DNA from 3 places in the Streptomyces speibonae genome. Region 3 is predicted to be linked to each of the others. Evidence: riboswitches for the same ligand, from Rfam matches in the RefSeq annotation. Region 3 holds a riboswitch; each other region holds the start of a gene.
What was found. Region 3 has a riboswitch for cobalamin ahead of AC5L3C_RS11980 (ribonucleoside-diphosphate reductase subunit alpha). Riboswitches for the same ligand answer to the same signal wherever they lie in the genome.
Positions count from the first base shown of each region.

Region 1: linked by a shared signal. The riboswitch ahead of AC5L3C_RS08205 (energy-coupling factor ABC transporter permease) and the one ahead of AC5L3C_RS11980 (ribonucleoside-diphosphate reductase subunit alpha) in region 3 are both predicted to bind cobalamin.
Region 2: linked by a shared signal. The riboswitch ahead of AC5L3C_RS29605 (cobalamin biosynthesis protein) and the one ahead of AC5L3C_RS11980 (ribonucleoside-diphosphate reductase subunit alpha) in region 3 are both predicted to bind cobalamin.

Region 1 covers NZ_OZ480260.1:1,860,548-1,870,639, reverse strand. Annotated here, with positions in the region: gene AC5L3C_RS08255 (catechol 2,3-dioxygenase) at 1-148, opposite strand, end outside; gene AC5L3C_RS08250 (4-oxalomesaconate tautomerase) at 145-1,257, opposite strand; gene AC5L3C_RS08245 (4-carboxy-4-hydroxy-2-oxoadipate aldolase/oxaloacetate decarboxylase) at 1,254-2,012, opposite strand; gene AC5L3C_RS08240 (PIG-L deacetylase family protein) at 2,009-2,749, opposite strand; gene AC5L3C_RS08235 (GntR family transcriptional regulator) at 3,099-3,734, shown strand; gene AC5L3C_RS08230 (NAD(P)H-dependent oxidoreductase) at 3,800-4,363, shown strand; gene AC5L3C_RS08225 (hypothetical protein) at 4,540-4,716, shown strand; gene AC5L3C_RS08220 (energy-coupling factor ABC transporter ATP-binding protein) at 4,746-5,609, opposite strand; gene cbiQ (cobalt ECF transporter T component CbiQ) at 5,606-6,355, opposite strand; gene AC5L3C_RS08210 (energy-coupling factor ABC transporter substrate-binding protein) at 6,360-7,319, opposite strand; gene AC5L3C_RS08205 (energy-coupling factor ABC transporter permease) at 7,316-8,026, opposite strand; cobalamin riboswitch at 8,057-8,239, opposite strand; gene AC5L3C_RS08200 (ABC transporter substrate-binding protein) at 8,442-10,028, shown strand; gene AC5L3C_RS08195 (ABC transporter permease) at 10,049-10,092, shown strand, end outside.
Region 2 covers NZ_OZ480260.1:6,582,824-6,592,915, forward strand. Annotated here, with positions in the region: gene cobN (cobaltochelatase subunit CobN) at 1-2,909, opposite strand, end outside; gene AC5L3C_RS29600 (cobyric acid synthase) at 2,906-4,453, opposite strand; gene AC5L3C_RS29605 (cobalamin biosynthesis protein) at 4,450-5,391, opposite strand; cobalamin riboswitch at 5,511-5,630, opposite strand; gene AC5L3C_RS29610 (hypothetical protein) at 5,822-6,043, opposite strand; gene AC5L3C_RS29615 (inorganic phosphate transporter) at 6,075-7,328, opposite strand; gene AC5L3C_RS29620 (class II aldolase/adducin family protein) at 7,476-8,171, shown strand; gene AC5L3C_RS29625 (alpha/beta hydrolase) at 8,328-9,455, shown strand; gene AC5L3C_RS29630 (hypothetical protein) at 9,602-10,092, shown strand, end outside.
Region 3 covers NZ_OZ480260.1:2,709,609-2,719,700, reverse strand. Annotated here, with positions in the region: gene AC5L3C_RS11995 (GlxA family transcriptional regulator) at 1-197, opposite strand, end outside; gene AC5L3C_RS11990 (hypothetical protein) at 291-458, shown strand; gene AC5L3C_RS11985 (ribonucleotide-diphosphate reductase subunit beta) at 495-1,502, opposite strand; gene AC5L3C_RS11980 (ribonucleoside-diphosphate reductase subunit alpha) at 1,502-3,865, opposite strand; cobalamin riboswitch at 3,989-4,161, opposite strand; gene AC5L3C_RS11975 (GNAT family N-acetyltransferase) at 4,174-4,680, opposite strand; gene mctP (monocarboxylate uptake permease MctP) at 4,760-6,391, opposite strand; gene AC5L3C_RS11965 (DUF3311 domain-containing protein) at 6,388-6,654, opposite strand; gene AC5L3C_RS11960 (GntR family transcriptional regulator) at 6,848-7,612, opposite strand; gene nagB (glucosamine-6-phosphate deaminase) at 7,771-8,556, opposite strand; gene AC5L3C_RS11950 (sensor histidine kinase) at 9,083-10,092, shown strand, end outside.

The DNA.
Region 1 (10,092 bases), 850 kb from region 3:
CGTCCCAGGTGCGCAGGTAGACGGAGTCACCGTCGGTGCCGTTCTCGGTCATGCCGAGCAGCTCGGTGAAGAACCACAGGCTCTTGTCCGGTTCCGGGGTCAGCAGTTCCACATGGCCGAGGTGGGCGACCTCGTGCAGCAGTGTCATGGTGTTCTCCGTCCTGGGCCGGGGCGTGCGCTGTGGCGGGGGAAGACGGTTCCGTCGAAGAGCTTGCGGGCGGTGCGCACGTTGCCCGCGCGCCGCACGGTCGGCGGGTCCGTCGCCGTGTCGATCTCCAGCTCGATCTGCGTGTGGCCGGTGGGGTGCTCGACGTCCAGGGGGTGCCCGTCGGGGGGCAGGACGGCGAACCGCCGGGCGACCCCGTCGTCGACGAGCGCCGCCGTGAGTGCGCCGACCGCTCCGAGCACGCCGATGGAGGTGTGCGGGCGCAGGGGGATGAAGGTGCGGGTGCACAGCGTCCCGCCGTCCCGCGGAGCGGCGACGAGCGTCGTCTTGGGCACGGAGGTGCCGGAGACGTCGCCGAGTCCCATCATCGTCCCGGCCTGGAGCCGCAGCGACTGCACCCGGTCGCGCAGCCGGTGGTCGCGGGCGAGTTCCTCGGCCGGCTCGTACCCGGTGATGCCCAGGTCCTCGGCGGCCGCCACGACGACGGGCACGCCGTTGTCCACGCAGGTCACCTCGACGCCGTCGATCACGTCCCGGGCCTTGCCGGTCGGCAGCAGCTGCCCGGTGACCGAGCCCGCGGTGCCGGTGAAGTTCAGGACGATCGGCGCGGCCGTGCCCGGCACGCCCGAGATGGCGGTCGTGCCCGCGTACTGCACGCCACCGTCCACGGTGGGGAAGCGCGCGGTGGCGATGCCGCCGCCCATGTTGAGCATCCGGATGCGTACGTCCGTGAACGGGGCGCCCGCGGCGATCAGACCGCGCTCCACCCCGAACGGTCCCACGCCGGCCAGCAGGTTGCCGCAGTTCTGCCGCTCGGAGACGGTGCCCTCCTCGACGCCCAGCTGAAGGAACAGGTAGTCGAGGTCGGCGGCGGGGTCGGCCGACCGTGACACGACGGCGACCTTGCTGGTCAGGGGGTGGGCACCGCCGATGCCGTCGATCTGGCGCGGATCGGGGCTGCCCATGATCCGCAGCAGCAGGTCGTCGCGTTCGGCCTTCTCCCGCGGCAGGTCCTCCGCCAGGAAGTAGGCCCCCTTCGACGTTCCGCCGCGCATCAGCAGACAGCGGACACCCGCCTCGGAAGCCGTCATGACGCACCCCCCGTCGCGCTGCCGGCGGGCGCGGAGCCCGGGGGCGTCCCGCCCTCCAGCAGACGGGCGTACTCGGCGGAGGTCACATAGCGGATCCCCATCCCGGGCAGCCGCTCGCGCAGCCGGTAGCGGTCCAGACCGAGCTCGCCCTCCCGGAAGGCGGCACGGGCCTCCTCCTCGCGCAGGGACCGGGCGTGCGCGGCGCTGATGCCCCGCGCCACGTCCTCACGCGGGACGCACAGCACACCGTCGTCATCGGCCACGATGGTGTCTCCCGGCCGGACCTGCCGGCCGCCGAGGGTGACGGGTACGTTCACGGCGCCCGCCGTGGCCTTCACCGTCCCCTGGGCGCTCACCGCGGCCGACCACACGGGGAAGCCCATCGTCCGCAGATCCGCGACGTCGCGGACCCCGGCGTCGATCACCAGGCCGCGTACCCCGCGGCGCTGGAGCGCGGTGGCGAAGAGCTCGCCGAACATGCCGTCGGTGCTCGGTGAGGTGGTGGTGACCACGAGGACGTCGCCCTCGCGGCACTGCTCCACGGCCACGTGGATCATCAGGTTGTCACCCGGCCAGCAGAGCACGGTCACGGCGTTGCCGGCCATGCGTGCTCCCGGCCAGGCGGGGCGCAGCCCCGGACCGAGATACCCGGTCCTGCCCAGGGCCTCGTGCACGGTCGCCACGCCGTACCGGCCGAGCTCGTCGGCCTGGCGGACATCGGCGCGCGGAGGGTCTGTGACGACGACGGTCCTCATAGCAGCACATCCGTCACCTGCGGGTACAACCGCATGTACGCCTCACCCATGGTGGCATGGGGCAGCCCGAGATTGGGTCCCGCGTTGCGCTTGAGCTGCACACCGCGCCGCCTGGCCAGGTCGGTGTAGTAGTCCCACATGTGCTGCTGCGCCGGCAGGCACTCCATGGCCGCGCGCTTCTTGTCGAAGACCGCGGTGATGTCGAGCAGCACCTGGGGGACGAAGCCGCACTGCTCCGGCTGGTGCGGTTCGAAGAAGAAGACCGGGGGCGCGCCCAGCGGCTCCCCCGGCGCGTCGTAGCCGACCGCCTGGGCCAGCACCCTGGCCTGCAGCGCCATCCTGCTCGCGGCCGGGTGGTCCCCGTTGTACGGGTCGGTCAGCGGGTGGGTGAGCACCACCGAGGGGTTCAGCTCCCGGTAGACGCCGACGAGCCGGTCCACCAGCTCGGCGCTCTCCTGCAGCGGGTAGTCGCCCGCGTCCAGGAACTCGATCTCGGCGCCGAGGGCCGCGGCGGCGTTCTCCGCCTCGGTGCGGCGTATCTCCTTGATCTCCTTCAGCGTCCTGCCCGCCCGCCATGCCTTGGCGGACTCACCCCGTTCGCCGAAGCTGAGGCACACCACCTTCGCCCGCTCGCCGCGCTCGGCCGCCAGGGCGATCGAGCCGCCCGCACGCCACACGAAGTCACCGGCATGGGCACTGATGACGAGCAGCGGCCCAGCATCTGGGACTGAACTCATCGAATCTCCTTGTCCACAACGCATCGGGGCCGGTGAGACCGTGGCCCGCGCCATGCGCACGTCGCCGTATCGGGACACAGGGACTTCATCCGGAATGCGCCGGTTCGGGCCGTTCCGTGGCCCTGCGTCTCCATGAGAGTGACGGCGCTCGCCAAAGATTGTCAACAATCTCGGCGATGATTGTGTGAACTAATCTTGGGCGGGGTGGCCGCAGTGGCGCTCGCGACCGTGCTCGCGGCGCTGCTCGCCGGGCGTCCCGGGGTTGTCCGGGCGGCGGTGATTGTCTACGTGATTGTTGACAATATGGTCAGCCATTGGCTACGTTGAGGAAAAAGAAGGGAGACCCGAGATGTCACGTGGGGTCACTGCAGCGCGCCGCGCGGCCGATGAGCTGCGCAAGGCGATCCTGTCCGGGGAGATGGTCCCCGGTCAGCGGCTGGTCGAGGTGGAGCTCTCCGAAACCTACGGCGTCACCAGAGCCAGCCTCCGCCAAGCGCTGCTTGACCTGGCGGCGGAGGGCCTCGTCGAGCGGATCCCCAACCGCGGTGCCCGTGTGCGCGTGGTCCCCATCGAGGAGGCCATCGCCATCACCGAGTGCCGGATGGTCCTCGAAGGGCTGTGCGCCGCGAAGGCGGCCGAGCGGGCCACCGACGACGACATCGCCCGGCTGCGCGGGCTCGGTGACGAGATGCAGGCGGCGGTGGCGGCGGGTGAGCCGCTGAAGTACTCGCAGCTCAACCAGGCGATGCACCGGCTCGTTCTGGAGATGTCCGGCCAGAAGGCCGCCGCCGAACTCATCGACCGGCTGCGCGCCCAGCTGATCCGGCACCAGTACAAGCTGGCCCTCCAGCCCGGACGCCCGGCCGTGTCGCTGCCCCAGCACCTGGCCATCATCGAGTCGATCGCCAACCGTGACCCGGAGGCGGCCGAGGCCGCCGCGAGACGCCATGTGGACAGCGTGATCAGCGCCATGCGGAAGGTGTGACGAGCCCGCCGTACTCCTTCCTTCTCCCCCCTTATCTCCCCGCTCGACCCGACAGGAGTTCCGTCATGCCCATACGCGTCCTCGCCCTCGTGGGAAGCCTCCGTTCCGGATCGCACAACCGCCAGTTGGCCCAGGCCGCCGGCAAGCTCGCCCCCGAGGGCGTCGAGATCGACATCCACGAGGGACTCGCCGACGTCCCCCTCTACAACGAGGACATCGACGTCGAGGGCAGCGTCCCCGCGGCCGCCGCGCGGCTCCGGGAGGCCGCCGACGGCGCGGACGCCTTCCTCCTGCTGTCGCCCGAGCACAACGGCACCCTCCCTGCGGCGCTGAAGAACGCCATCGACTGGTGCTCCCGGCCCCGGGGCTCGGCCGCCCTCGCCGGCAAGCCGGCCGCGGTCATCGGGGCGTCCGCCGGCCGCTTCGGCGGGGCGCGGGCGCACGACGACGCACGCAGGGCCCTCGGTGTCGCCGGTGCCGTCGTCCTGGACCACGCCCCGCTCGCGATCCCCGGATCACGGGCCCGCTTCGCGGACGTCCAGCCCGTTCAGGACGCCGAGGTGACCGAGCAACTTCCCGCCATCATCGAGCAGTTGGCCGCCGCGGCCACCGAGGCTGCGGCATCCTGAGCCGCCTCGCGCGACGAGGACGGCCGTATATGCGCCCCCTGCATTCAGTGATTGCGATATATGCATTGGACGCATCGGTGCCCGCGGGTCAACACTGATTCCAGGGCACAACGCAGACCAGCCTTCGACCCGAAACCGGAGGCAGACCAATGTTCTTCTGGTCCGTCACCTTTCTCATGAGGACTCCCGAAGGAAGCGTCGGCAGCCACACGTTCGTGGTGGAAGCGGACTCGTACCAGGATGCCCGCCGCAGGGCGCTGCATCTGGCGGACGAGCCCGCTTCCCGCGACCGCCGCCGCGGCGCTTCGCTGGACCTCGACTCCCTGACCGTGAACGAAATCCTGCCGTTCTGAGCAGGTCTTGGTACTTCCTCCGACCGCCGTCACACGAGCCGTGTGTTCCTCCCGCCGGCCGGCGCGGTCATCAGGGCCGCCAGTTCCTCCGGGGTCCGCGGACCCGTGGCCGCCTTGGTCAACAGCCCCTGTTCCCGCAGGAGTCGAGCGACCGCGACACCCCACGGCAGCCGCAGTCCCGCCGCCGCGAGCAGGTCGGTGCGGGCCAGCATCCCGGCCGCCGCGCCGGTGTGCGCGCCCGACGGGGTGAGCAGGGCCGCGTCGTCCGCCCAGCGCAGGGCCAGGTCGACGTCGTGCGTCGCCATGACGACCGTCGTGCCGTTCGCACGCAGCCCGTCGAGGGTGGTGAGCAGCCGTTCCTGGCCGTCCGGGTCGAGGCCGGCCGTCGGCTCGTCCAGGATCAGTACGCGGGGTCGCATGGCGACCGCGCCCGCGATGGCCGTCCGCTTGCGCTGCCCGTAGGAGAGCAGATGCGTGGGCCGGTCGGCGAGCGCGGAGATGTCCAGCGCGGCCAGCGCCTCGGCCACGCGGGCCCGCACCTCCGCATCCGGCAGGCCGAGGTTCAGCGGCCCGAACGACACGTCCTGTCCGACCGACGCGGCGAACAGCTGGTCGTCGGGGTCCTGCACCACCAGCTGCACGGTGGTGCGCAGCGCCGTCAGCCCCTTCCGGTCGTACCGCACCGCCCGCCCGTCCAGCGTCAACTCCCCGCCGTCCGGGCGCAGTCCGCCGCTGAGCAGGCGCATCAGCGTCGTCTTGCCGCTGCCGTTGCGCCCCAGCAGGGCCAGGGCGCGTCCCTCACGCACCTCGAAGTCGAGGCCGGTGAGCACGGGAGGTCCGTCCTCGTACGCGAAGGACACGCCCCGCAGGGCCACCGGCACGGACTCGCTCACGACAGGGGCCTTTCCAGTACCAGGGTGAGGGCGGCCAGCGCCGCCAGGAGCGCCACGCTCAGCACCGTGAACCGGACGGAGATCCGGGTCTCGGGCACCAGCACGCGCAGGGTGCCGTCGTAACCGCGTCCGGCGAGACCGGTCTGCAACCGCGCCGCCCGGTCGAAGGACCGCACGAACGCGGTCGCGCCGAGCCCGCCGAGGGAGCGCCAGGTCGCCGCGCGGGTGGTGTGCCCGAGCCGGGCCGCCTGCGCCTCCCGGACCCGGCGTACCGAGTCGAGCAGCAGAAAGCTCATCCGGTACGTCACCAGCGCCACGTCGACGAGAGGGGCGGGCACGCCGGCGCGCACGAGGCGCGGCAGCAGATCCGACAGGGGAGTGGTGAACGCGAACAGCAGCACCCCGAGGGACGCCGCCGAGGTGCGCAGCAGCAACTCCCCGGCGCGCAGCGGCCCGTCCTCGGCGGGTGAGACGAACCCGTCCGGCCCGCCCACCTGCACCAGCAGGGTGAGCGCCCCGGTGACGCAGAACCCCAGCGGCACCCGGTACGCCCGCCACAGCCGCCGCCCGGGCACTCCGGCCGGGCCGAGCAGGACCGCGAGCGCGGTCACGAGCACCAGGGCCGCGCCAGGCCAGGGCGGCAGCGAGATCGCGAGCGCGGTGAGGCCGAGGCTCAGGACGGCCTTGTCCACGGGATGGCGACGGCGCCACCGACTACTGTGCGCCGCCACGTCAATCGGCAGCACGCCCTCAGCCCCAGGCCCGCTTCGGGTCCCCACCCCGCCCGCTCTCAGCCCCGAAGCCCGAGCCGGAACCCGCACCCGACCCCGAGGCCGTGCCGGCCTCCGATCCCGAGCCCGTGCCCGACGCCGAGCCGGCGGCCGCCCCCGTACCCGAGCCGAGGCCCGCCTCTGAGTTGGTGCCCGTGCCGCGGGCCGAGGACGGGTCCGCCCCCGAGCCGGAGTCCGTCCCCGAGCGGCGGGTCGCGCCCGTGCCAGGGGCCGACCCTGTGCTGGGGGCCGACCCCGTACCCGAGACCGAGCCCGAGGCGGGCCCCGTCTCTGCGTTGGTGCCCGTGCCGGGGGTGGAGGCCGAGCCCGGTTCCGAGCCGATGTCCGCCCCTGAGCTGCCCGTCGCGCCCGTGCCGGGGGCCGGCCCTGAGCCGGCGGCCGACCCCGACCCCGGCCCTGGATCCGAGCCGGAGTCCGGTCCCCCCACGGCGTTCGACGGTGAGCCCGAGCTGGAGCTCGGCTCTGAGTCGGAGGCCGCGTCTTGAGCGGAACCTGTTCCTGGGCCGGTGGCCGGCCCCGAGCCGGAGGTCGGCCACCGGCTCGGGATCGGGGGAGGTCCCGGCTTCGGGCCGGCCCCGGCTGCCGGGGCCGTGTCCGGGGCGGCGACGGCCGTCACCGCTTGCGCCGCGCCCTGGCGGCGGCCGCGGCGGAGGCCGAAGTAGTAGGCGAGGATGCCCGCGCCGAGGGCCGCCTGGAGGGCGAAGAGGGCGGACTCGATCTCGCCGGACGGGGGTTCGTACAGCGGGGAGAACCACGGCTCGTAGTCCGGGTCGATCTCGGTGATCGCGGTCTCCGCCTCCGCGTCCGCGCCCGTGAACGGCTCCTCCTTGTGGTCGCCGAGCCCGAGCACCAGCGGCAGCACCGCGAGCGCGGCCACGAGGAGCAGCAGCAGGCCGTTGATCCTGGCGTTACGGCTCATCGGGCCACCGCCTCGGCCGACTCCGCCCGCTCGCGCCCGGCCACCGAGGACACGAGCACCCCGAGCCGCGTCAGTTCCCCCCGGCTGGACTGCACCAGCATGCGCATCACCAGCACGGTCAGCAGCCCCTCGCTCACCGCGAGCGGAATCTGCGTGACGGCGAAGATGGAGCCGAACTTGCCGAGCGCGCCCAGGAATCCGCTGCCCGGGTCGGGGAAGGCGAGCGCGAGCTGCACACTCGTCACGCAGTACGTCGACAGGTCGGCGACGAACGCGCCGAAGAACACCGCGACCATCAGCGGCGCCTCGTACCGGCGCAGCAGCCGGTAGACGCCGTACCCGGCCCACGGGCCGACGATCGCCATCGAGAAGACGTTGGCGCCCAGCGTGGTCAGACCGCCGTGGGCGAGCAGCAGCGACTGGAACAGCAGGGTGATGGTGCCCAGCACCGCCATGACCGGCGGCCGGAACAGCACGGCGCCCAGTCCCGTACCGGTGGGGTGGGAGCAACTGCCGGTCACCGACGGCAGTTTCAGCGCGGACAGGACGAACGTGAAGGCTCCCGACGCGCCGAGCAGCAGCGTGCTCTCGGGATGTTCCCGCACTTCACGGATGAGCGACCGGGCTCCGTGGACGACGAACGGCGCCGACGCGGCGCCCCAGGCGACCGCGTGCACCGGAGGCAGAAAACCCTCGGCTATGTGCATGGCTCAGCAGACCCTCTCCAGCACCTCGTGGATGGTTGACGCGCCTTGGCCGGTCTCCTGGCTGACGGGTACCACCGCCCGTGCTCCGCCTTCCCGGGTCCCGAAGGACCCAGTGGCTGCCCGTGAGGGCCGGAGCCGGACTTCCCGATCACAGTGGCGAGGGCCGCACCGGTATCGCACCGATTTCCCGTCACCAAGGCGTGGTGACAGTAGTGCCCGCACCGGCCCGGTGACAAGCGGTCACAGGGGGCGCGCGGACGGCGCCCGGCAGCTCGGACACCGGCGCACACCTGCGCACTTGACACACGCGGCGCCCATCGCAGGGCCGGGGGAGTGAAGGGCCGCCGTCCTGGGCAGAACCTTGCTGCATGTAATGTGCAACAGCGATATTCAGGCAACAGGGATGTGAGGATCGATGACGACCCGACGGATACGGGGCGCCGCCGCGGTGGCGATGGCCGGTGCGCTCGCCGCCTGTTCGGCGCCCGGCGACGGCGGAACGGACGACGGCGCGGCCGCCGATTCCGTCGTGATCGGGGTCTCCACCGAACCGGACACCCTCAGCCCCCTGCTCGGCTACGGCAAGGACGGCAACTCCAAGATCTTCGACGGGCTCCTCGCCCGGAACGCCGATCTCAGCCTGAAACCCGCGCTGGCGGCGTCGCTCCCCGAGGTCACCGACGGCGGCCGCACCTACACGTACACCCTGCGCGACGGCGTGGAGTTCAGTGACGGCGAGCCGCTCACCGCCGACGACGTGGTGTTCACCTACCGCACCGTCCTGGACGACAAGACCAACAACCCCGCCAAGAGCGAACTGGACGCCATCAAGGAGGTCCGGGCGGACGGCGACGACACGGTCGTCTTCACCCTGGACTACCCCTACGCGGGCTTCGCCGCCCGCACGGTCCTGCCCGTCGTCCCCGAACACATCGCAGGGAAGCAGGACCCCAACACCGGCGCCTTCAACACCGAACCGGTCGGCACGGGACCGTACGTCCTCACCGGCTGGAGCAAGGGCGAAAAGCTCACGTTCAAGGCCAATCCGGACTACTGGGGCGGCGCCCCCGAGGTGAAAAAGCTCACCATGGCGATCATCGCCGACGACGACGTCCGCGCCACCCGGCTGCGCTCCGGCGACCTGGACGGCGCCACCCTCCCGCCCAACCTCGCCGCCACCTTCGCCGACGACGACGGGCTCGGCACCCACCGGGCGACGAGCTACGACTTCCGCGCCGTCACCCTCCCCACCGGCAACCCGGTCACCGGCGACACCGCGATCCGGCGGGCCCTGGACCTCGCCGTGGACCGCGAGGCCATGGTCGACAAGATCCTCGACGGCGCCGGCCGCCCCGCCTACGGCCCGCTGCCCGTGGACGACCCCTGGTTCGCGAAGGGCATCGAACGCGACCAGGACCTCGACGAGGCGGGCCGCATGCTCGACAAGGCCGGCTGGAAGGCCGGTGAGGACGGCGTCCGCGCCAGGAACGGCCGCCGCGCCTCCTTCACCCTCTACTACCCCTCCGGCGACAAGGTCCGCCAGGACCACGCCCTCGCCTACGCCTCCGACGCAAAGAAGGCCGGCATCGAGGTGAAGGTCGAGAGCGCCACCTGGGAGGTCATCGAACCCCGGATGCACCGCGACGCCGTCCTCGCCGGCTTCGGCAGCACCGGCGACCCCGACTTCGGCCTCTACACCCTGCTGCACTCCTCCCTCGCCGGTGACGGCTTCAACAACATGGCCCGGTACGACGACCCGGCCGTGGACGAGGCCCTCGACACCGGCCGCCGCAGCCGCGACCCCGAGGTCCGCAAGAAGGCCTACGACGACCTCCAGCGCGCACTCGTCAAGAACCCCGGCTACACCTTCCTCACCCACATCGACCACGTGTACGTACTCGCCGACCGCTGGCAGGACCTGACCACCCAGACCGAACCGCACGAGCACGGCTTCGCCAGCGGCCCCTGGTGGAACGTCGAGGACTGGCAGCCGAAGGGATGACCGGCGCCCCCTGGGGAGCGATGGCACGGCTCACGGCACGGCGGGCCGTGCACGCCGTGCCGGT
Region 2 (10,092 bases), 3.9 Mb from region 3:
CCGTGCTCGGCGGTGTCCTCCTCCACATGCGCGCGTACGTAGTTGGACTCGGCCGGTTCGTCCAGCTCCGCCACCGCCCGTACCGCGTCGTCGATCAGCCCCACGACGTGCGGGAAGGCGTCCCGGAAGAAGCCGGAGATGCGGACGGTGACGTCGATGCGCGGCCGGCCCAGTTCCTCCACCGGCACCACCTCGAAGCCCGTCACCCGGCGCGACGCGTCGTCCCACACCGGGCGGCACCCCAGCAGCGCCAGGATCTCGGCGATGTCGTCGCCCTGGGTGCGCATCGCGGACGTACCCCACACCGTCAGGCCCACGGACTTCGGATACGCGCCGGTGTCCTGCACATACCGCTGCACCAGCGAGTCCGCCAGCGACTGCCCCACCTCCCAGCTCAGCCGCGACGGAATCGCCTTGGGGTCGACGGAGTAGAAGTTCCGGCCGGTCGGCAGCACATTGACCAGACCGCGCGTGGGCGACCCCGACGGTCCCGCCGGGACGTAACCGCCGTCCAGCGCCCGCAGGATGTGCCCGATCTCGTCCGTCGTCCTCTCCAGCCGGGGCACGACCTCCTCGCACGCGAACCGCAGCACGGCCACCGCGTCGGGAAGCTCCACGCCCAGCACTTCCCGTACCAGAGCAGCACTCTCGCCGGTCGCCCAGCCGCGCTCCTCCATCCCCTCCGCGATCCGCCGGCACAACTGCTCCAGCAGGTCGATCGCGTCGGCGGCCGACCGCGCCGGGCCGTCCACCAGGTCCGTCAGCTCCACCGGCACCTTCACCGGAGCGCCCGGCTCGGTCAGCAGTTCCTTCTCCACCAGCCCGAAGTGCGCGGCCAGCGCGGCCCGCAGCCCCGGCAGGGCGTTCGCCTGCCCGCCCCACACCTGCGAGGCGCGCAGCACCGCCAGGACGAGGTTCACGCGCGGCTCGCCGACCGGGCCGCCGCCGAGAATGTGCAGACCGTCCCTGATCTGCACATCCTTGATCTCGCACAGATAGCCGTCGATGTGCATGACGAACTCGTCGAACGCGTCGTCGTCCGGCTGGTCGTCCACGTGCAGGTCGTGGTGGAGCTCGGCCGCCTTCACCAGCGTCCAGATCTGCGCCCGTACCGCCGGTGCCTTCGCCGGGTCCAGGTCGCAGACCAGCGCGTACTCGTCGAGCAGCTGCTCCAGCTTGGCGAGATCGCCGTAGGTGTCGGCCCGCGCCATCGGCGGCACCAGGTGATCGACGACCGTGGCGTGCCCGCGCCGTTTCGCCTGTGTCCCCTCACCGGGGTCGTTCACGATGAACGGATAGACCAGCGGCAGGTCGCCGAGGACCGCGTCCGGCGCGCACCCGGCGCTCAGGCCCAGCCCCTTGCCCGGCAGCCACTCCATCGTGCCGTGCTTGCCCATGTGCACGACGGCGTCGGCGCCGAAACTGTTCTCCAGCCAGCGGTAGGCCGCCAGGTAGTGGTGCGACGGCGGCATGTCCGGGTCGTGGTAGATCGCGATCGGGTTCTCGCCGAAGCCGCGCGGCGGCTGGATCATCACCACGACGTTCCCGAACCGGAGCGAGGCGAGGACGATGTCGTCTCCGTCGACGTACAGCGACCCCGGCGGCTCGCCCCACGCCTGACGCATCCCCTCCCGAAGCTCCGGGTCCAGCTTCTCGAACCAGGCGCGGTAGTCAGCCGGCGGAACGCGTGCGGGCGCCGCCGCCAACTGGTCCTCCGTCAGCCACTCCACGTCGTGCCCGCCCGCCTCGATGAGCCGGTGGATCAGCTCGTCGCCCTCGGAAGGGTGGTCGGTGACCCCGTAGCCCGCCTCCCGCAGCGCGTCCAGCACCCGCACCGCCGAGGCCGGGGTGTCCAGCCCCACCGCGTTGCCGACCCGCGAGTGCTTCGTCGGGTAGGCGGTGAAGACCAGCGCCAGTTTCTTCTCGGCGTTCGGCTTGTGCCGGAGCGCCGCGTGGCGTACGGCGATCCCGGCCACCCGCGCGGCCCGCTCCGGGTCGGCGACGTACACCGGGACGTCGTCGGGGCCCTGCTCCTTGAAGGAGAACGGGACCGTGACGAGGCGGCCGTCGAACTCCGGGATGGCGACCTGCATCGCCGCGTCCATGGGGGACAGGGCCGCGTCGGACTCCTCCCACGCGGCGCGCGACGAGGTCAGGCAGAGCCCTTGCAGCACCGGCACGTTCAGATCGGCGAGCGCCCCGATGTCCCACGCCTCCTCGTCACCGCCCGCCGACGCCTGCGAGGCGTGCGTGCCGCCGGCCGCGAGCACGGTGGCGACCAGCGCGTCGGCCCGCGCCAGCAGCTCGTACAGCCCCGGGTCGGCGCCGCGCAGTGAACCGCAGTACACGGGAAGGGCGTTGGCGCCCCGTGCCTCGATCGCGTCGCACAGCGTGTCCACGAAGGCGGTGTTGCCGCTCAGTTCGTGCGCCCGGTAGAAGAGCACGCCGACGGTGGGGCGGCCCTCGACCGGGGCCCGCTCCCCGTGCAGCCCGAACTCCGGCATCGGGCGCGGCTGTTCGAACCCCTCGCCGGTCAGCAGCACGGTGTCCGACAAGAACCGGGCCAGTTCGGTCAGGTTGCCGGGGCCGCCCTCGACGAGGTAGCGCAGCGCTTCGGCGACCACCCCTGCGGGCACGGTCGACTCGGCCATGAGTTCCGCGTCGGGTACGGCCTCCCCGCCGAGCAGCACCGCCGGGATCCCGGACGCCTTCAGCGCGGCGAGTCCGTCCTCCCAGGCCCGCTTGCCGCCGAGCAGCCGTACGACGGCGAGGTCCGCGCCGTCGAGCAGCGCGGGCAGCTCGTCGGCCACGTCCACGCGGGTCGGGTTGCCGATCCGGTAGGAGGCGCCGGAGGCACGGGCCGCCAGGAGGTCCGTGTCGGCGGTCGACAACAACAACACAGTGCTCATGCGGGCGCTCCCGGTGGAATGAAGGGCAGTCCTTGCGGCGCGCCGGACTCGATGAGCCGCCACAGCGCGTCCGTGTCCGCGTGCTGTTCGATCAGGTCGCCGAGCCGGTCGAGCTGCTCCTCGCGCAGCGCGGCGAACGAGGTGCCGGGGGCCGGTACGAAGCGGCGTCCCGAGGCCCGCGCCACCTCGCGCAGGAAGGCCCGCCGGAAGCCGTCCGACTCCAGCGAGCCGTGCCAGTGGGTGCCCCAGGTCTGCCCGGCCCGGCAGCCGTCCAGGAAGGGTTCCCCTCCCAGTACTTCGGCGACCCCGTGATGGATCTCGTAGCCCTCGACGGGCTCCCCGAGGGCTTCCCCCACGGGCCGGGCGAGCGTCTTGCCGTCGGCGAAACGCACCCGTACGGGCAGCACGCCGAGCCCGTCGACGCGCCCCTGCCGGCTCTCCACGTGGTCCTCGATCTGTTCCCCGAGGATCTGGAAGCCCCCGCAGATCCCCAGCACGGGGCGCCCCTCGGCCGCCCGCCGCCGCAGCGCGTCCGCCAGTCCGCGCTCCCGCAGCCACTCGAGCGCCCGCACGGTACCGCGCGTTCCGGGCACCACCGCGAGGTCGGCGTCGGCCAGTTCCTCGGGCCGGTCCACGAACCGCACCACGACGCCCGGTTCGGCGGCGAGCGCGTCCACGTCCGTGAAGTTGGACATCAGCGGCACCGCGCACACGGCGACCCGCAGCACGTCCTCGCCGGCCGGCGCGGCGACCGCGGACTCCCGTACGGCGCCGCGCAGCGACACCCTCCCCCACTCTCGGCTTCGCTCGAGCGGGGGGACCCCCATCCCGTCCTCCTCGTCGATGCCGAGGCCGTGCCGGAAGGGCAGCACGCCGTACGTCCGCCGCCCGGTCAGACCGTGCAGCATGTCCAGGCCGGGTTCCAGCAGCGAGACGTCGCCGCGGAACTTGTTGACCAGGAACCCGGCGACCAGCCGCTGGTCCTCGGGCGAGAGCAGCGCCACCGTGCCGAAGAACGACGCGAAGACACCGCCCCGGTCGATGTCGCCGACCACGAGGACCGGCAGTCCGGCGCCCCGGGCGATCCCCATGTTCACGATGTCGGTGCGCCGCAGATTGATCTCGGCCGGGCTGCCGGCACCCTCACAGATCACCGCGTCATACGTGCCCCGCAACCGCTCCAGACAGTCAAGGACCGTGCCCAGCAGCCGCTGCTGGCGTCCGCCGTGGTATCCGCGGGCGCTCATCTCGCCGACGGGCCGGCCCAGCAGCACCACCTGGCTGGACCGTTCGCCGCCCGGCTTGAGCAGCACCGGGTTCATCAGCGCGGTCGGCTCGAGGCGGCAGGCCTGGGCCTGCATGGCCTGCGCCCGTCCGATCTCGGCGCCCTCCCGGGTCACGAACGAGTTCAGCGACATGTTCTGCGCCTTGAACGGGGCGACCTTCACGCCCTGCCGCACCAGCCACCGGCAGATCCCGGCGGTCACCACACTCTTGCCGGCGTCCGAGGTGGTCCCGGCGACCAGCAGACCTCCACCGCTCACGACGCACGTCCCTTCACGACGCTCCGCGCGGCGACGCCGGCGGCGAGCGCGAGCCAGCCGACCCGCCGCGAGAGCCGTACCGCCCGATCGATGTCGGACACGTTCACGGCGCGTCCGCCGCCGCCCAGGACCGGCCGGTGCTCGACCCGTCCGCCGTAGGAGAGAGTGCCGCCGAGCCGTACGCCGAGCGCGCCCGCGAAGGACGCCTCGACGGGACCGGCGTTGGGGCTCGGATGCTTCGCCGCGTCCGCGCGCCAGGCCCGTACGGCCCCGCGCGGGTCCGGTCCCGCGAGCGCGGCGAGTACGGCGGTCAGCCGCGCCCCCGGCCAGCCGGCGACGTCGTCGAGGCGGGCGGAGGCCCAGCCGTAGCGGCGGTGGCGGGGCGACTTGTGACCCACCATCGCGTCCAGGGTGTTGACGGCCCGGAACCCCACCAGGCCCGGCACCCCGGCGACGGCGCCCCACACCAGCGCGCCCACCACGGCGTCGGAGGTGTTCTCGGCGACGGACTCCACCACCGCGCGGGCGATGCCGTCGGCATCCAGCGCCTGCGGGTCCCGGCCGCACAGATGGGGCAGCCGGGCGCGGGCCGCCTCGACGTCCCCGGACTCCAGGGCGCGCCCGATGGCGCGGGCCTCCCGGGCCAGCGAGGTGCCGCCGACGACGGCCCAGGTGGCGACGCCGGTCAGGGCAACGGAAGCGGCGGGACTACGGCGTACGGCGCGGGCGGCGAGGCTCGCGAGCGTGACGGCGCCGCCGACGCACACGGCGGTGTGCACGGCCCCGCGGCCCCGGTCGTCGCGCCACAGCACCCGCTCCACGGCAGCCGCGGCCCGCCCGAAAGCGGCGACCGGATGCCCGCGGCGGGGATCGCCGAGCAGCAGGTCGCCGAGGAGGCCGGCGGCGGCGCCGTACGCGAACACGCGGTCGGCACCCATGGGTTCAGCCGGTGACGGATCCGGAGGGAGCGGCCCCGGAGCGGGGCGGTGTGTCGCTGGTCGACCTCAACAGGCAGCCGCGCATGGCGATATGTCCTCACTCAGGGTGTCCACGCCCTGGTTCGACGAGACCGGCGGCGAGAGTTCCTGGCTCCCCGGGTGGCTCACCCCGGTGACAGTGGCGGGACCGCGCCGGATTCGCACCGGCTTCCTCTCCTGCCGCCGTATTGGCTGAGGCAGTCCACCACGGCCCCCGAAGGGCCGTCAACTTGCCGTTGACCTGCGAGGCTGAAGTGTGCTGAGGCCCACAGAGGGGCGCCGGTGGGTGAACCGGGGACGGGCGCGCACACGCCGGCGGGCGGTGCGGGAGCTCCGGCTCCCGCACCGCCCGCCGGACGGACGCGCTGTGCGGTCAGGCCGCCATGACCCGTCAGGCCATGATCAGGTAGATGCCGTACCCCACCGCCGCCGCGCACGCCGCGAAGCAGGCGTACGCGCCGGTGACCGCCAGGGCCGCGGGCCGGCCCTGTGCGGCGGCCCGCTCGCGGTGGGACAGACCGGAGATGCCGAGGGTGAACAGGCCCACCAGGGCCACCGTGACCACGAGGCTGACGCCGAAGACGGAGCCGAGGGCCGCCCAGTCGATTTTCATGGTGCTCTACTTCCTTCGTACCGGGTCGCGGTCAGACGGTGGTCCTGGCCGACGGGGTCGCCGGGTCGGCGGACTCCGGGGCCGGGATCGTGACCGAGATCTCGTCGGCCACGGTGCCCGCCGGGGGAGGCGTCACCGCGGCCATGGCCTGCGTCACCACGCCGGACGGCTCCGCGTCCGGCACGTCGTGGTCGTTGACGTTGGTGTGGTCGACGACCTCGCGCCGGGAGACCTTCCAGATCGCGGCACTGGAGGCGATCAGGAAGACGGCCACGAGGGCGGTGCCCCAGTCGCCGAAGCCGCAGATCCACTCGGCGAGCGCGGCGACCAGGGCCGCCGCCGGCAGCGTCAGGCCCCAGGCGACGAACATCCGGGTGGCGGTCGACCAGCGCACCACACCGCCCTTGCGGCCCAGGCCCGCGCCCATCACGGAACCGGAAACGGAATGCGTGGTGGAGAGGGAGAAGCCGAGGTGCGAGGAGGCCAGGATGACCGTCGCGGCGCTGGTCTGGGCGGCGAAGCCCTGCTGCGGCTGGAGGTCGGTCAGGCCCTTGCCCATGGTGCGGATGATGCGCCAGCCGCCGAGGTAGGTGCCCATGGCGATGGCGAGGCCCGCGGAGAGGATGACCCACAGCGGCGGGTCGGAGTCGGGGGCGAGGGTGCCGCCGGTCACCAGGGCGAGGGTGATGATGCCCATCGTCTTCTGGGCGTCGTTGGTGCCGTGGGCCAGGGAGACCAGGCCGGCGGAGGCGATCTGCCCGGCGCGGTAGCCCTTCTCGGCGGCCTTGCCGTCGGCCTTCTTGCCCAGGCGGTAGGTGAGCCGGGTGGCGAACATCGCGGCGAGTCCGGCCACCAGCGGGGCGGCGATCGCGGGGATCAGCACCTTGGTGACGAGGACGTCGCCGTGCACCCCGCCGAAGCCGGCGGAGGCGACCGTGGCGCCGATCAGACCGCCCATGAGGGCGTGCGAGGAACTGGACGGCAGACCGACCAGCCAGGTCAGGAGGTTCCAGAGGATCGCGCCGACCAACGCGGCGAAGATGACCTCGGGACGGATGCCGGCCTCGTCGACGAGGCCCTTGGAGATCGTGTTGGCGACCTCCACCGAGAGGAATGCGCCGACAAGGTTCAGTACGGCGGACATGGCCACCGCGACCTTGGGCTTGAGCGCACCGGTCGAAATGGTTGTTGCCATCGCGTTCGCGGTGTCGTGGAAACCGTTCGTGAAATCGAACGCGAGTGCGGTTACCACCACAATCGCGAGGATCAGCGAGAAGCTTTCCATTTACCCAGGCAATCGTTCGAGGTCATTGGCTGATCGAACGTAGGTAACCTGGGTGAACGGAAGATGAACTGGAACGGGCATCGGGGTGACCGTAAGAGGGGGTGGCCGCTCCGCCGGATGGCCGGGGCCGACTGGCAGGATCGCGCCATGACTGAGCAGCTGCGGAACGGCCGGAGACACGCGGACGAGGACGAGGCGCGTGCCTGGGTGGAGCTGGTGGAGACCGCGTGCCGGAGCGTCGCCGACGGACTCGTCGTCGGCACCTCCGGCAACGTCTCCGTGCGGGTCGGCGAGACGGTCCTGGTCACCCCGTCGGGGGTACCGTACGACCGGCTGACGCCGGACGACGTGACCGGGGTCGACCTGGCCGGCCGGCAGGTGATCGGCACGCTCCTCCCGACCAGCGAGCTGCCCATGCATCTGGCGGTGTACCGCACGACCGGCGCGCGTGCCGTCGTGCACACGCACGCCGTGCACGCCACGGCCGTCTCCACGCTCGTCGACGAGCTGCCGCTGATCCACTACATGGCGGCGGCACTGGGCGGCCCCGTCCGGGTCGCCCGCTACGCCACGTACGGCACCGACCGGCTGGCCGAGCACATGCTCCGCGCCCTCGACGGCCGCACCGGCTGCCTGCTGCGGAACCATGGCACGGTCACCCACGGCACGACCCTCGGCCAGGCCTACGACCGCACGGCCCAGCTCGAATGGATGTGCCGGGTCTGGCTGACGGCGTCCTCGGTCCCGGGCCTGACCCCCCACCTCCTGACCCGCGAGCAGTTGACGGAGGTGAGCGAACGCCTGACCGGCTACGGCCAGCATGGCAGCCCCTCCGGCGCTTGAGGAGCGGGGGAGCGGGGGCCGGGGGGAGCGGGGGGCCGGGGGGGGAGCGCCCCCGGACCGGGACGGGAAGGGGCGACGGGGGGCGAAAACACCCCCCGGCCCCCACCTGAACCGGCCCACTGGCCGGGTACCCGTCCCGACGTGACACTGGAAACCGTGCGCACTGTCAGAGCGACGGCCGCTGCCGTCACCGCCGTGATGGGCGCCGGCGCCGCCGCCGTGGCCGCCGGGCGCTTCGCCAGCGACGCCGCCCTCAGGATCCCGCCCGGCGGCCCCCTGCCCACCGAGCCCGCACTCACCGTCCACGCCACCGCCGCCGGCCAGGTCACCCTCACCCGGGACCTCGCCGCCCTCCGCCCCGGCCGCCACGGTCTCGCCGGCAACGGCTTCCACGCGGTGGTCGGACCCGTGCTGTCCGGCACCTCCAACCCCGCCGACACCGTCGTGCGCCGGCTGGAGCGCGTCACGCACGGCACCCTGGAACCCGGCGACCGTGCCTGGCTCACCCCGGCCGTATGCACCGGCGACCCGGGCACCGCCCTCGGCCTGGACCACACCGACCTCGACGTCCCCGGCGAACTGGGCCCCCTGCCCGTCTGGTTCGTGCCGGGCGCCCGGGACACCTGGGTGATCGCCGTCCACGGCCTGGGCACCACCCGGGAACACCCCCTGAACGTCCTGGAGGTCCTGCACCACCACCGCTTCCCGGTGCTCCTCCCGGCCTACCGCGGCGACCCCGGCGCACCGGGCGCACCGGACCGCCTCAACCATCTCGGGGAGGCCGAGTGGCGCGACCTGGACGCCGTGCTGCGCCACGCGGTGGACTCCGGCGCCCGTCAGGTGATCCTCTACGGCTTCTCCATCGGCGCGACCATGGCGCTGCGCGCCACCGCCCGCTCCGAGCTGCGCGACCGCGTCGCCGGCCTCGTCCTCGACTCCCCGGTGCTCAGCTGGGAGGCGACCCTGCGCGCCCTCGCCGCCGCCCACCACACCCCGGGCGTGCTGCTGCCGCTGGCCGTCCGCGCCGCACAGGGCCGCACAGGGCTGTACGGCGACCGCAGGCCCGGCGCCGTCCACCTGGACCGCGTGAGCGTCCCCACGCAGATCTTCCACGGACCCGACGACGCCGTGGCCCCCTGGCGGTTCTCCCGCGACCTCGCCGCCGCCCAGCCGGACTTCGTCACCCTGCGCACCGTCAGGGGCGCCCCCCACGCCGCCATGTGGAACGCCGACCCTCAGGCGTACGAGGAGGGTCTGCGACGCTTCCTCACCCCGCTGATGTGAGGCCCTTCCCGGTGATTCCGTTTGGCGTCGTACCACTGGCCTGATTCGCTCGCTGCCACCGGTTCCGGCCCGGGGTTCGGGCCCTCCCCGGGGCCTCGTCGACATTCCGTTTGGGTTTTCGGACCGTCAACCGCAAGACTGCACCCGTGACGTCCCGTATCCCGCGCGACTCCAGGCTCCGACTCGTCGGCCCGCGACCCCTGGCCGCCGCCCCCGCCGCGATCAGCCGGCAGCGCCCGCGCCGCCCCGCGCCACGCCCCCCGGAGGGCACTCCCGCGCCCGCGGAGCTGGCCGGAATGGCCCGCTCCTGTCTGGCCGCGGCGGCCCGCGTCGCCCGCTGGGCCGACGCCGCCCTCGGCCCCGGCCGGGACGGCGCCACCGCCGACGGCAAGGCCACCCTCTCCGACGCGAGCGCCGAACGTGCCGCCCGGGACCTGGGCCTGACCACCGCTCAGGTCCGTGCCGACTGGGACACCGCACGCCTGGCCGGTCTGATCGAGGTGCACGGCGACACGGCCCGCCCCGGCTGGCGGCTGCGCGCCTGGGACCGCGACGACAGCGCCGTCCTGCGCGGCTGGGTCGCCCTCTGCGACGCCTGGTCGCTCGCCTGCCCCGAGCCCGAGGAGTACGAGCCCGC
Region 3 (10,092 bases):
AGACGCTCCAGACCGTGCTCGACCTGCAGCGCGAAGCCCGAGTTGCTGCGCACGGTCGGGCCGTCGGCGGAGACGACCGCGAAGTCGTAGACCGGCAGTCCGTCGTCGCTGCGGTCGACGCCGAAGACCTCGCAGACGACTCCGAGTTCGAAGGGGTTCACACCGTCGAGGAGGACGGCGGCCACGTTCTTCAGCATGGTTCCCAGTGTGCCGCGCCGCTGGCAGTAAATCGAGGGTCTACGGCAGTCCTGCCACTGTTGGTAAGGAGTGTCAGGGGCGACAGTGGTGACATGACTACGGCGCAGATGGAAGCAGTGATCGCGATGGTGGCCGTCACCGGCCTGTTCGTCCTGATGATCCTCCCCGCCCTGATCGGCATCGCGCACGACCGCCGGATCGACCGGCAGATCAAGCGGGCCCGGGGCGCCGCCCCACACCGCACCGCAAGGGCGGCGTGAGGCGGCACCGGGGCGCACCGCTCCCCGGCGTCCCGTTCAGAAGTCCTCGTCCAGGTCGACCGTGCCCTCCACGGCGACCTGGTACGCGGACGGACGCCGCTCGAAGAAGTTCGTCAGCTCCTGGACCCCCTGGAGCTCCATGAAGGAGAACGGGTTCTCCGAGCCGTACACCGGCGCGAAGCCGAGCCGCACCAGCCGCTGGTCGGCGACGCACTCCAGGTACTGCCGCATCGACTCGGTGTTCATGCCCGGCAGGCCGTCCCCGCACAGGTCGCGCGCGAACTGCAGCTCCGCCTCGACCGCCTCGCGCAGCATGTCGGTGACCTGCCGGCCCAGCTCCTCGTCGAAGAGCTCCGGCTCCTCCTTGCGTACGGTGTCGACCACGTCGAAGGCGAAGGACATGTGCATCGTCTCGTCGCGGAACACCCAGTTGGTGCCGGTCGCCAGCCCGTGCAGCAGACCCCGGCCGCGGAACCAGTAGACGTAGGCGAAGGCACCGTAGAAGAACAGCCCCTCGATGCACGCGGCGAAGCAGATCAGGTTCAGCAGGAAGCGGCGGCGGTCCGCCCGCGACTCCAGCCGGTCGATCTTCTCCACCGAGTCCATCCACCTGAAGCAGAACTCGGCCTTCTCCCGGATGGACGGGATGTTCTCCACGGCCGCGAAGGCCGCCGCCCGGTCGTCCGGGTCGGGCAGATAGGTGTCCAGCAGCGTCAGATAGAACTGGACGTGCACCGCCTCCTCGAACAGCTGCCGCGAGAGATACAGCCGGGCCTCGGGGGAGTTGATGTGCTTGTACAGCGTCAGCACCAGGTTGTTCGCCACGATCGAGTCGCCCGTGGCGAAGAACGCCACCAGCCGTCCGATCAGGTGCTGCTCCTCGGGGCTGAGCTTCGCCAGGTCGGCGACGTCCGAGTGCAGGTCCACCTCCTCCACGTGCCAGGTGTTCTTGATGGCGTCCCGGTAGCGCTCGTAGAAGTCCGGATAGCGCATCGGGCGGAGCGTCAGCTCGAAACCGGGGTCGAGCAGGTTCTTGTCGGTCATCACTGGCAGGCCTCGCAGGACTCGGGGTTTTCCAGGGAGCAGGCGACCGCTTCGGGGCCGGGCGTCTGCCGGGCGGGGACGGCAGCGGTGGCGCGCGCCGCCCGGGCGATCCGGGTCGCCGGGCGGGACCGCAGGTAGTACGTGGTCTTCAGGCCCTGTTTCCAGGCGTAGGCGTACATCGAGGAGAGCTTGCCGATGGTCGGTGTCTCCAGGAACAGATTGAGCGACTGCGCCTGGTCCAGGTACGGCGTGCGGGCGGCGGCCATGTCGATCAGACCGCGCTGCGGGATCTCCCACGCCGTGCGGTACAGCCGGCGCACCTCCTCGGGGATCCACGCGAAGTCCTGCACCGAGCCGCCCGCCTCGCGCAGCGCCTCACGGGTGCGCGCGTCCCACACGCCGAGCTGCTTCAGATCGTCCACCAGGTACGAGTTGACCTGGAGGAACTCCCCGGACAGCGTCTCGCGCTTGAACAGGTTGGACACCTGCGGCTCGATGCACTCGTACACCCCCGCGATCGACGCGATGGTGGCGGTCGGCGCGATCGCCAGCAGCAGCGCGTTGCGCATCCCGGTGGCCGCGATCCGCGTCCGCAGCGCCGCCCAGCGCTCCGGCCAGGCCGGCTCGACGTCGTAGTGGTCGGGGTGCAGCACGCCTCGCGCGGTGCGGGTTTCCTCCCACGCGGGCAGCGGGCCGGCGCGCTCGGCCAGGTCGGCGGAGGTCTCGTAGGCGGCGAGCATGATCCGCTCCGCGATCCGCGTGGACAGGGCCTTCGCCTCCGGGGAGTCGAAGGGCAGCCGCAGCTGGAAGAAGACGTCCTGAAGGCCCATGGCGCCCAGACCGACGGGGCGCCACCTGGCGTTGGAGCGGCCCGCCTGCTCGGTCGGGTAGAAGTTGATGTCGACGACCCGGTCGAGGAACGTCACGGCCGTGCGCACCGTGGCGTCGAGGCGCTCCCAGTCGATGTCCCCCTGCCGCACGAAGGCGCCGAGGTTGACCGACCCCAGGTTGCAGACCGCGGTCTCCCCGTCGTCGGTGACCTCGAGGATCTCCGTGCACAGGTTCGAGGAGTGGATGACATGGCCCGGGGCCGCCGTCTGGTTCGCCGTCCGGTTGGCCGTGTCCTTGAAGGTCATCCAGCCGTTGCCGGTCTGCGCGAGGGTGCGCATCATCCGGCCGTACAGCTCCCGCGCCGGGAGCGTCCTGCGCGCCAGGCCCTCGGCCTCGGCGGCCCGGTACGCCGCGTCGAACTCCTCGCCCCACAGGTCGACCAGCTCCGGCACGTCCGCGGGGGAGAACAGCGACCACGGCCCGTCGTCGGCCACCCGGCGCATGAACTCGTCCGGCACCCAGTGCGCGAGGTTCAGGTTGTGCGTACGGCGGGCGTCCTCACCGGTGTTGTCGCGCAGCTCCAGGAACTCCTCGATGTCGGAGTGCCAGGTCTCCAGGTAGACCGCCGCCGCGCCCTTGCGCCGCCCGCCCTGGTTGACCGCGGCGACCGAGGCGTCCAGCGTCTTCAGGAACGGGACGATGCCGTTGGAGTGCCCGTTGGTGCCGCGGATCAGCGAACCCCGTGAGCGGATGCGGGAGTAGGCCAGACCGATGCCGCCGGCGTGCTTGGAGAGCCGGGCGACCTGGTGGTAGCGGTCGTAGATGGAGTCCAGCTCGTCCTTGGGGGAGTCCAGCAGATAGCAGGACGACATCTGCGGGTGCCGGGTGCCGGAGTTGAACAGGGTGGGGGAGGAGGGCAGGTACTCCAGGCGGCTCATCAGCGTGTACAGCGCGGCGACCTCCTCCACCGAGCGCGCGCTGTCGTCCTCGGCGAGACCGGCGGCGACCCGCAGCAGGAAGTGCTGGGGCGTCTCGACGACCTTGCGGGTGACCGGGTGGCGCAGCAGGTAGCGGCTGTGCAGGGTGCGCAGGCCGAAGTAGCCGAAGCGGTCGTCGGCGCCGGGGTCGATCAGCCCGTCGAGCCGGTCGCCGTGCCGCCGGACGAACGCGGCGGTGCGGTCGGCGATGAGCCCCTCGCGGTGGCCGGTCGCGACGGACCGGGTGAACGACGTGACGCCCTGGGCGGCGGCCTCGGCGCGGATGCCGAGGGTCAGCAGCCGGGCCGCGAGCCGGGAGTAGGCCGGGTCCTCGGAGATCAGCCCGGCGGCCTCCTCGGTGGCCAGTTCCCGCAGCTCCGTCTCGTCGGCGTCCGCGGACCGGCCGCGCAGCGCGGCGGCGGCGACCCGGCCGGGGTCGGCGTCGGGCAGGTCGGCGGTCAGCTCGGTCAGGGTCCGCAGCAGCGCGGCACCGGGGCCGCCGCTCTCCTCGGGCACGTCGATCGCTGAAGCCGGATCGGCTGGCGCGATGGTCACGTGGGGCTCTCCCTCGCTCGGCACGGGGCCTCGAAGAGCGCAGGGGGCAGCACACGAGCGCACGCGGCGCCGCGTCCACCGGCCCATTCCGCGAGGCCCGGACGTCGGGGCACCCGGACCGGACGGCCGGGTGCACTGTCGGCAGGTCCTCGGACTGACGCCCATGCGCCCGGAAGCGGGCAGGCATGGGTACACCGTTGCGGGACAGTTCCGGATTCACACCGGATTCCCCTGCGACGACAGCGAGCATGAGCATACATCTTGTGCCGGGTGTCGCCGACAACCCCATATGTTGTGCCGTGCTGGTGTCAGAGCGTCAGCTCGTAGGTCATGAGCGTGATGTCGTCCAGCTCCGGCAGCGGGTTCCAGTCCCGCTCCGGGGTGCGGGTGAAGCCCACCCGCTCGTAGATGCGGTGGGCGGCGTGCATGGTGCGCTGGGTCGACAGCACGATCCGCCGGCGCCCCCCGATCGCCCGGGCCCGCTCGACACAGGCGCGCACGAGGGCCTCCCCGGCGCCGCGGCCGCGGCCCGCGCGGGCCACCGCCAGCATCCGCATCTCCGCCTCGTCCGGTGCCGCTATGTCGGCCATCGGCCCGGGGCCCGGCACGAAGGTCACCCCGCCCAGCAGCGCCCCGCGCTCGGTGGCCACCAGCACCTCGGCCGCGGCCGCCCGCTTCGCCACGTCACGCAGTTCGTCGAGATACCGGTCGCTCTCCCCGAAGTCCAGCAGTCCGTCCAGCAGATACGCCTCGGCGGTGATGTCACCGAGTTCCTCGTACTCCCCGGGCCGCACAGGTCTGATGACGATGTCCATGGGGGGAGTGTGCCGGACGGGTACGGCGACGGGCCGCCGGAATTCTCCGGCGGCCCGTCGTTCCAGAGCGGCTGCGGCGTCAGTGGCTGCTGCTGCCCGCCGTGGCCGGCGGGAGCTCCACCTGGACGCCGGCGTCGCCCGCGTCCACCGTGTAGTCCTCCGGCTTGGTCTGGTCGATGCCCTCGGGCGCCTTGAGGGCCCGCATGACGAAGGTCAGGACGACCGTGACCACGACGTTGAGCACGAAGGCCGTGAGACCGATGTAGCCGATCTCGCCGATGCCCGGGATCTCCTCCGACGACCCGCCGAAGTGCTTCTGCGTCGGCGAGGAGACACCGTAGGCGGCGGCGGTGCCGTAGATCATGCCGACCGCCCAGCCGCCGATCAGCGCCCAGCGGTGGAACCAGCGGGTGAACAGGCCGCCCACCAGCGCCGGGAAGGTCTGCAGGATCCAGATGCCGCCGAGCAGCTGGAAGTTGATCGCGACCGTCTTGTCCATGGTCAGGACGAAGAGCAGGGCGCCCACCTTCACCAGCAAGGACACGATCTTGGAGACCTGGGTCTCCTGCTTGGGCGTCGCGTCCGGCTTGATGAAGTCCTTGTAGATGTTGCGGGTGAACAGGTTCGCCGCCGCGATCGACATGATCGCCGCCGGCACCAGGGCGCCGATGCCGATCGCCGCGAAGGCCACGCCCGCGAACCAGTCCGGGAACATGTTCTCGAACAGCTGCGGAATGGCCAGCTGGCCGTTGCTGACCTTGACCCCGGCCGCGATGGCCATGAAGCCCAGCAGGGCCAGCAGCCCCAGCATCAGCGAGTACAGCGGCAGGATCGTGGTGTTGCGGCGGATCACCTCACGGCTGCGCGAGGACAGCGTCGCGGTGATCGAGTGCGGGTACATGAACAGCGCCAGCGCGGAGCCGAACGCCAGCGTGGCGTACGTCCACTGGCTCGCCTCGCCCGGCACCAGCGAACCGCGCGGCGCGCCGGTGGCCGGGTTGGTCTCGCTGTAGGCCTCCCGCGCGGAGGCGAAGATCTCGTCGAAACCGCCCAGCTTGATCGGGATGTAGATGATCGCCACCACGATGACGATGTAGATCAGGGTGTCCTTCACGAAGGCGATCAGCGCGGGGGCCCGCAGACCCGACGAGTACGTGTACGCGGCCAGCACCGCGAAGGCGATCAGGATCGGCAGGTCCTTGATGAACCAGTTGGTGTCCTCGCCGCCGCCGACGCCCATCACGTCGAGCACGGCCTGGATGCCGACCAGCTGGAGCGCGATGTAGGGCATCGTCGCCAGGATGCCGGTGACCGCGACGGCCAGCGACAGACCCTTCGAGCCGAACCGGCCGCGCACGAAGTCGGACGTCGTCACATAGCCGTGCTTGTGCGACACCGACCACAGGCGGGGCAGGAAGGTGAAGATCAGCGGGTACACCAGGATCGTGTACGGCACCGCGAAGAACCCGGCCGCGCCCGCCGCGTAGATCGCCGCGGGTACGGCGACGAAGGTGTAGGCGGTGTACAGGTCGCCGCCGAGCAGGAACCAGGTGACCCAGGTGCCGAACGACCGCCCGCCCAGACCCCATTCGTCGAGGCTGTGCTCGTTCTCGGCCTTGCGCCAGCGCGCGGCCATGAACCCCATGGCCGTGACGAGCAGGAAGAAGAAGATGAAGACGGCGAGTGCCACGCCGTTGACGCCGTCGTTCACTGCGACGCACCGCCCTTCGAGGCCGAGCGGGCGCGCTGGTCACGCTGCCAGAGCTTGTAGGCCGTCATCGTCAGCGCGGTGGAGATCAGCACCCACAGCATCTGGTACCAGTAGAAGAACGGGATACCGATGACGACGGGGTCGGTCTTCGCGTACGAACCGACCCACAGCATGGCCACGAACGGTGCGACGAGACAGAGGGCGATGACGACGCGCACGGGCGTCACCACCGGCCCTCCCGGGTTTTCTGGAGCTTGCGACATCGGGCGGCTACCGTCCCCTCACTGATCACCGGCTGCAATGCGCGGAAATGTAGGTCAGTGTGCGGCGCGGTCGGAACCCCTCCTCCGCAGAGCGGTATTCAGGCGCCGCCCAAACGAGAGGCAACAGCAACGAAAACCTTGTCAACCACCTAGTTTGTCCGGATACAGCACTCTTCCGAAGCGGTCTCGGGGCTCACTCCTGGGGGCGCTTGAGACGCGCGACGAACTTGTACCGGTCACCCCGGTACACCGAGCGCACCCACTCCACCGGCTGGCCGTCGCGGTCCCGCGAGTGCCGGGAGAGCATCAGCATCGGCAGGCCCACGTCCGTGCCGAGCAGACCGGCCTCCCGCGGGGTGGCCAGCGAGGTCTCGATGGTCTCCTCGGCCTCCGCCAGATGGACGTCGTACACCTCGGCGAGGGCGGTGTACAGGGAGGTGTACTTCGCCAGGCTGCGGCGCAGCGCGGGAAAGCGCTTGGCACTCAGATGGGTCGTCTCGATGGCCATCGGCTCGCCGTTGGCCATGCGCAGCCGCTCGATGCGCAGCACCCGGCCGCCCGGCGCGATGTCGAGCAGCCCGGCGAGCCGGTCGTCGGCCGTGATGTAGCCCAGGTCGAGCAGCTGCGAGGTCGGCTCGAGACCCTGCGCGCGCATGTCCTCGGTGTACGAGGTGAGCTGGAGCGCCTGGGAGACCTTGGGCTTGGCCACGAACGTGCCCTTGCCCTGGATGCGCTCCAGCCGCCCCTCGACCACCAGCTCCTGGAGCGCCTGGCGCACGGTGGTGCGCGAGGTGTCGAACTCCGCCGCCAGCGTGCGCTCCGGCGGGACCGGCGTGCCGGGCGGTGCCGTCTCGGTCATGTCGAGCAGGTGCTTCTTCAGCCGGTAGTACTTGGGCACACGCGCCGTACGGACCGCGGTCCCACCCTCGTTCTCCGCACTGCTGACGTCGGTGCTCATGCTCTGCCTTCCCGGCTCCGGATGCCGAAACGACCGACATCCCCATCGGCCACGGCTGACATCGTGGCACGGCTCGGGACAGGTGTGTGCCCCGCACGCTCCGTGATCCCCTTTGTATACCCCCGGGCGCAAGGGGTGGTCCAGACCATGGGCGGGGGTCAGATGCCCTGCCACTCCGGCTTGTTCGCGTAGGTGTGCCGGAAGTAGTCGGCGAGCTTCAGCTTGGACGCGGCGGCCTCGTCGACGACCACCGTGGCATGCGGGTGCAGCTGCAGCGCGGAGGCCGGGCAGACCGCCGCCACCGGCCCCTCGACGGTCGCGGCGACCGCGTCGGCCTTGCCCTCGCCGGTGGCCAGCAGCACGAGGTGGCGGGCCTCCAGGATGGTGCCGATGCCCTGGGTGATGACGTGGTGGGGGACCTGCTCGATGTCGCCGTCGAAGAAGCGGGCGTTGTCCACCCGGGTCTGCTCGGTCAGCGTCTTGATCCGGGTGCGGGAGGCGAGCGAGGAGCACGGCTCGTTGAACCCGATGTGCCCGTCCGTGCCGATCCCGAGCAGCTGGAGGTCCACACCGCCGGCCTCGGCCAGCTCCCGGTCGTACGCCGCGCAGGCCCCCGGCACGTCCTCGGCCGTGCCGTCCGGGCCCATGAAGGCGTCCATGGCGATCCCGAGCGGCTCCAGGACCTGGCGCCGCAGCACCGAGCGGTAGGACTCGGGGTGGTCGGCGGGCAGCCCCACGTACTCGTCGAGCTGGGCGATCCGCGCCCGCGAGGTGTCCACGGCGCCGGATGCCACCCGCTGTGCCAGCGCCTCGTAGACGGGCAGCGGCGTGGAACCCGTGGCGACGCCCAGCAGGGCGTCGGGCTTGCGCCGCAGGAGCTGTGCCATGGCCTCGGCGATGAGTTCGCCGCCCGCCTCGGCGTCCGCAACGATGACAACTTCCACGGTGGGCCTGCCGATCTTCAGAAGGTCTCGACTGGTTCTGGCGCCCCGGCGCTCGGGACATGTGGTTTAGACCAATCTCAATCTAGCAGAGAGGCTCCCGCCCTCCCAGGCGGAACCGCCGCCCCGGCGGCCGCCCGCCCGAAAACGCCCCGCCTCTCCGGCCCCGGACAGGGCTTTCACGGGTTAGGCTGCCCGGTGGACGCCCGTGCCCTCGGCCGGGTGTCGGCAGGACAGCAAAGAACGGGGTTCCGACGCATTTACACGGGCAGTGGTCTAGTCCACAATGCGTAAGGAACACAGTAAGCCTGCCTTCCCCGCACAGGAAGGCGGACCGAGGATCCGGAGCTCTCTGCCCTGACTGCGCCGGCTCCTCGACCTTCGGCCGACCGGGACCGCACACCCCACGGCCGATACAGCTCCGGGCTGCGGTGCCGAAGAGGGTTGAGGGTCCCTCCCAGGCGCCGCGGCCCGCGGGTGTTTCCGGGGGCGGTACCGACCCCCGGGTACGCTCGCTGACGTGCCCTCCATGAACGAGCTCGTACGCCAGCACACAGCCCTCGACGACACCGATCTCGAGTGGCTCCATCTGCTGGTCTCGGAGTGGCAGCTGCTCTCCGACCTCTCCTTCGCCGACCTGGTCCTGTGGGTCCCCACCCGGGACGGCACCCGCTACGTCTCCGTCGCGCAGATGCGCCCCAACACCGGCCCGACCTCCTACCAGGACGACATGGTGGGCCATCTGGTGCCGCGCGGCCGCCGGCCCATGCTGGACGCGGCCCTGGACGAGGGCCGCATCGTGCGCGAGGGCGACCCGGAGTGGCGCGAGGAGGTCCCCGTGCGGGTCGAGTCGATCCCCGTACGGCGCGAGGGGCGCGTCCTCGGCGTCATCGCCCGCAACACCAACCTCCTCACCGTGCGCACCCCGAGCCGGCTGGAGCTCACCTATCTCCAGAGCGCCTCCGACCTCGCCCAGATGATCGCGGCCGGCGCCTTCCCGTTCGCGAACCAGCAGCTGGAGATGGACGCCTCGCCCCGCGTGGGCGACGGGCTGATCCGCCTCGACGCCGACGGCATCGTCCAGTACGCCTCGCCCAACGCCCTGTCCGCCTTTCACCGCATGGGGCTCGCCGCCGACCTGGTGGGCCATCACCTCGGGCAGACGACCGCCGAACTGGCGCCCTCGCGCGGTCCGGTGGACGAGGCGCTGGCCAAGGTGGCGAGCGGCTGGGCGCCGCGCGAGTTCGAGATCGAGTCGAACGACGGGGTGATCCAGTTCCGGGCGATCCCGCTCAAGCCCAAGGGCGCCCGCATCGGGTCCCTGGTCCTGCTCCGGGACGTCACCGAACTTCGCCGCCGCGAACGCGAGTTGATCACCAAGGACGCGACCATCCGGGAGATCCACCACCGCGTGAAGAACAATCTCCAGACGGTGGCGGCGCTGCTGCGGCTCCAGGCCCGCCGCATCGGTTCCGAGCGCGGCCGTGCAGCGCTGGAGGAGGCCGTCCGGCGGGTGGGGTCCATCGCGATCGTGCACGA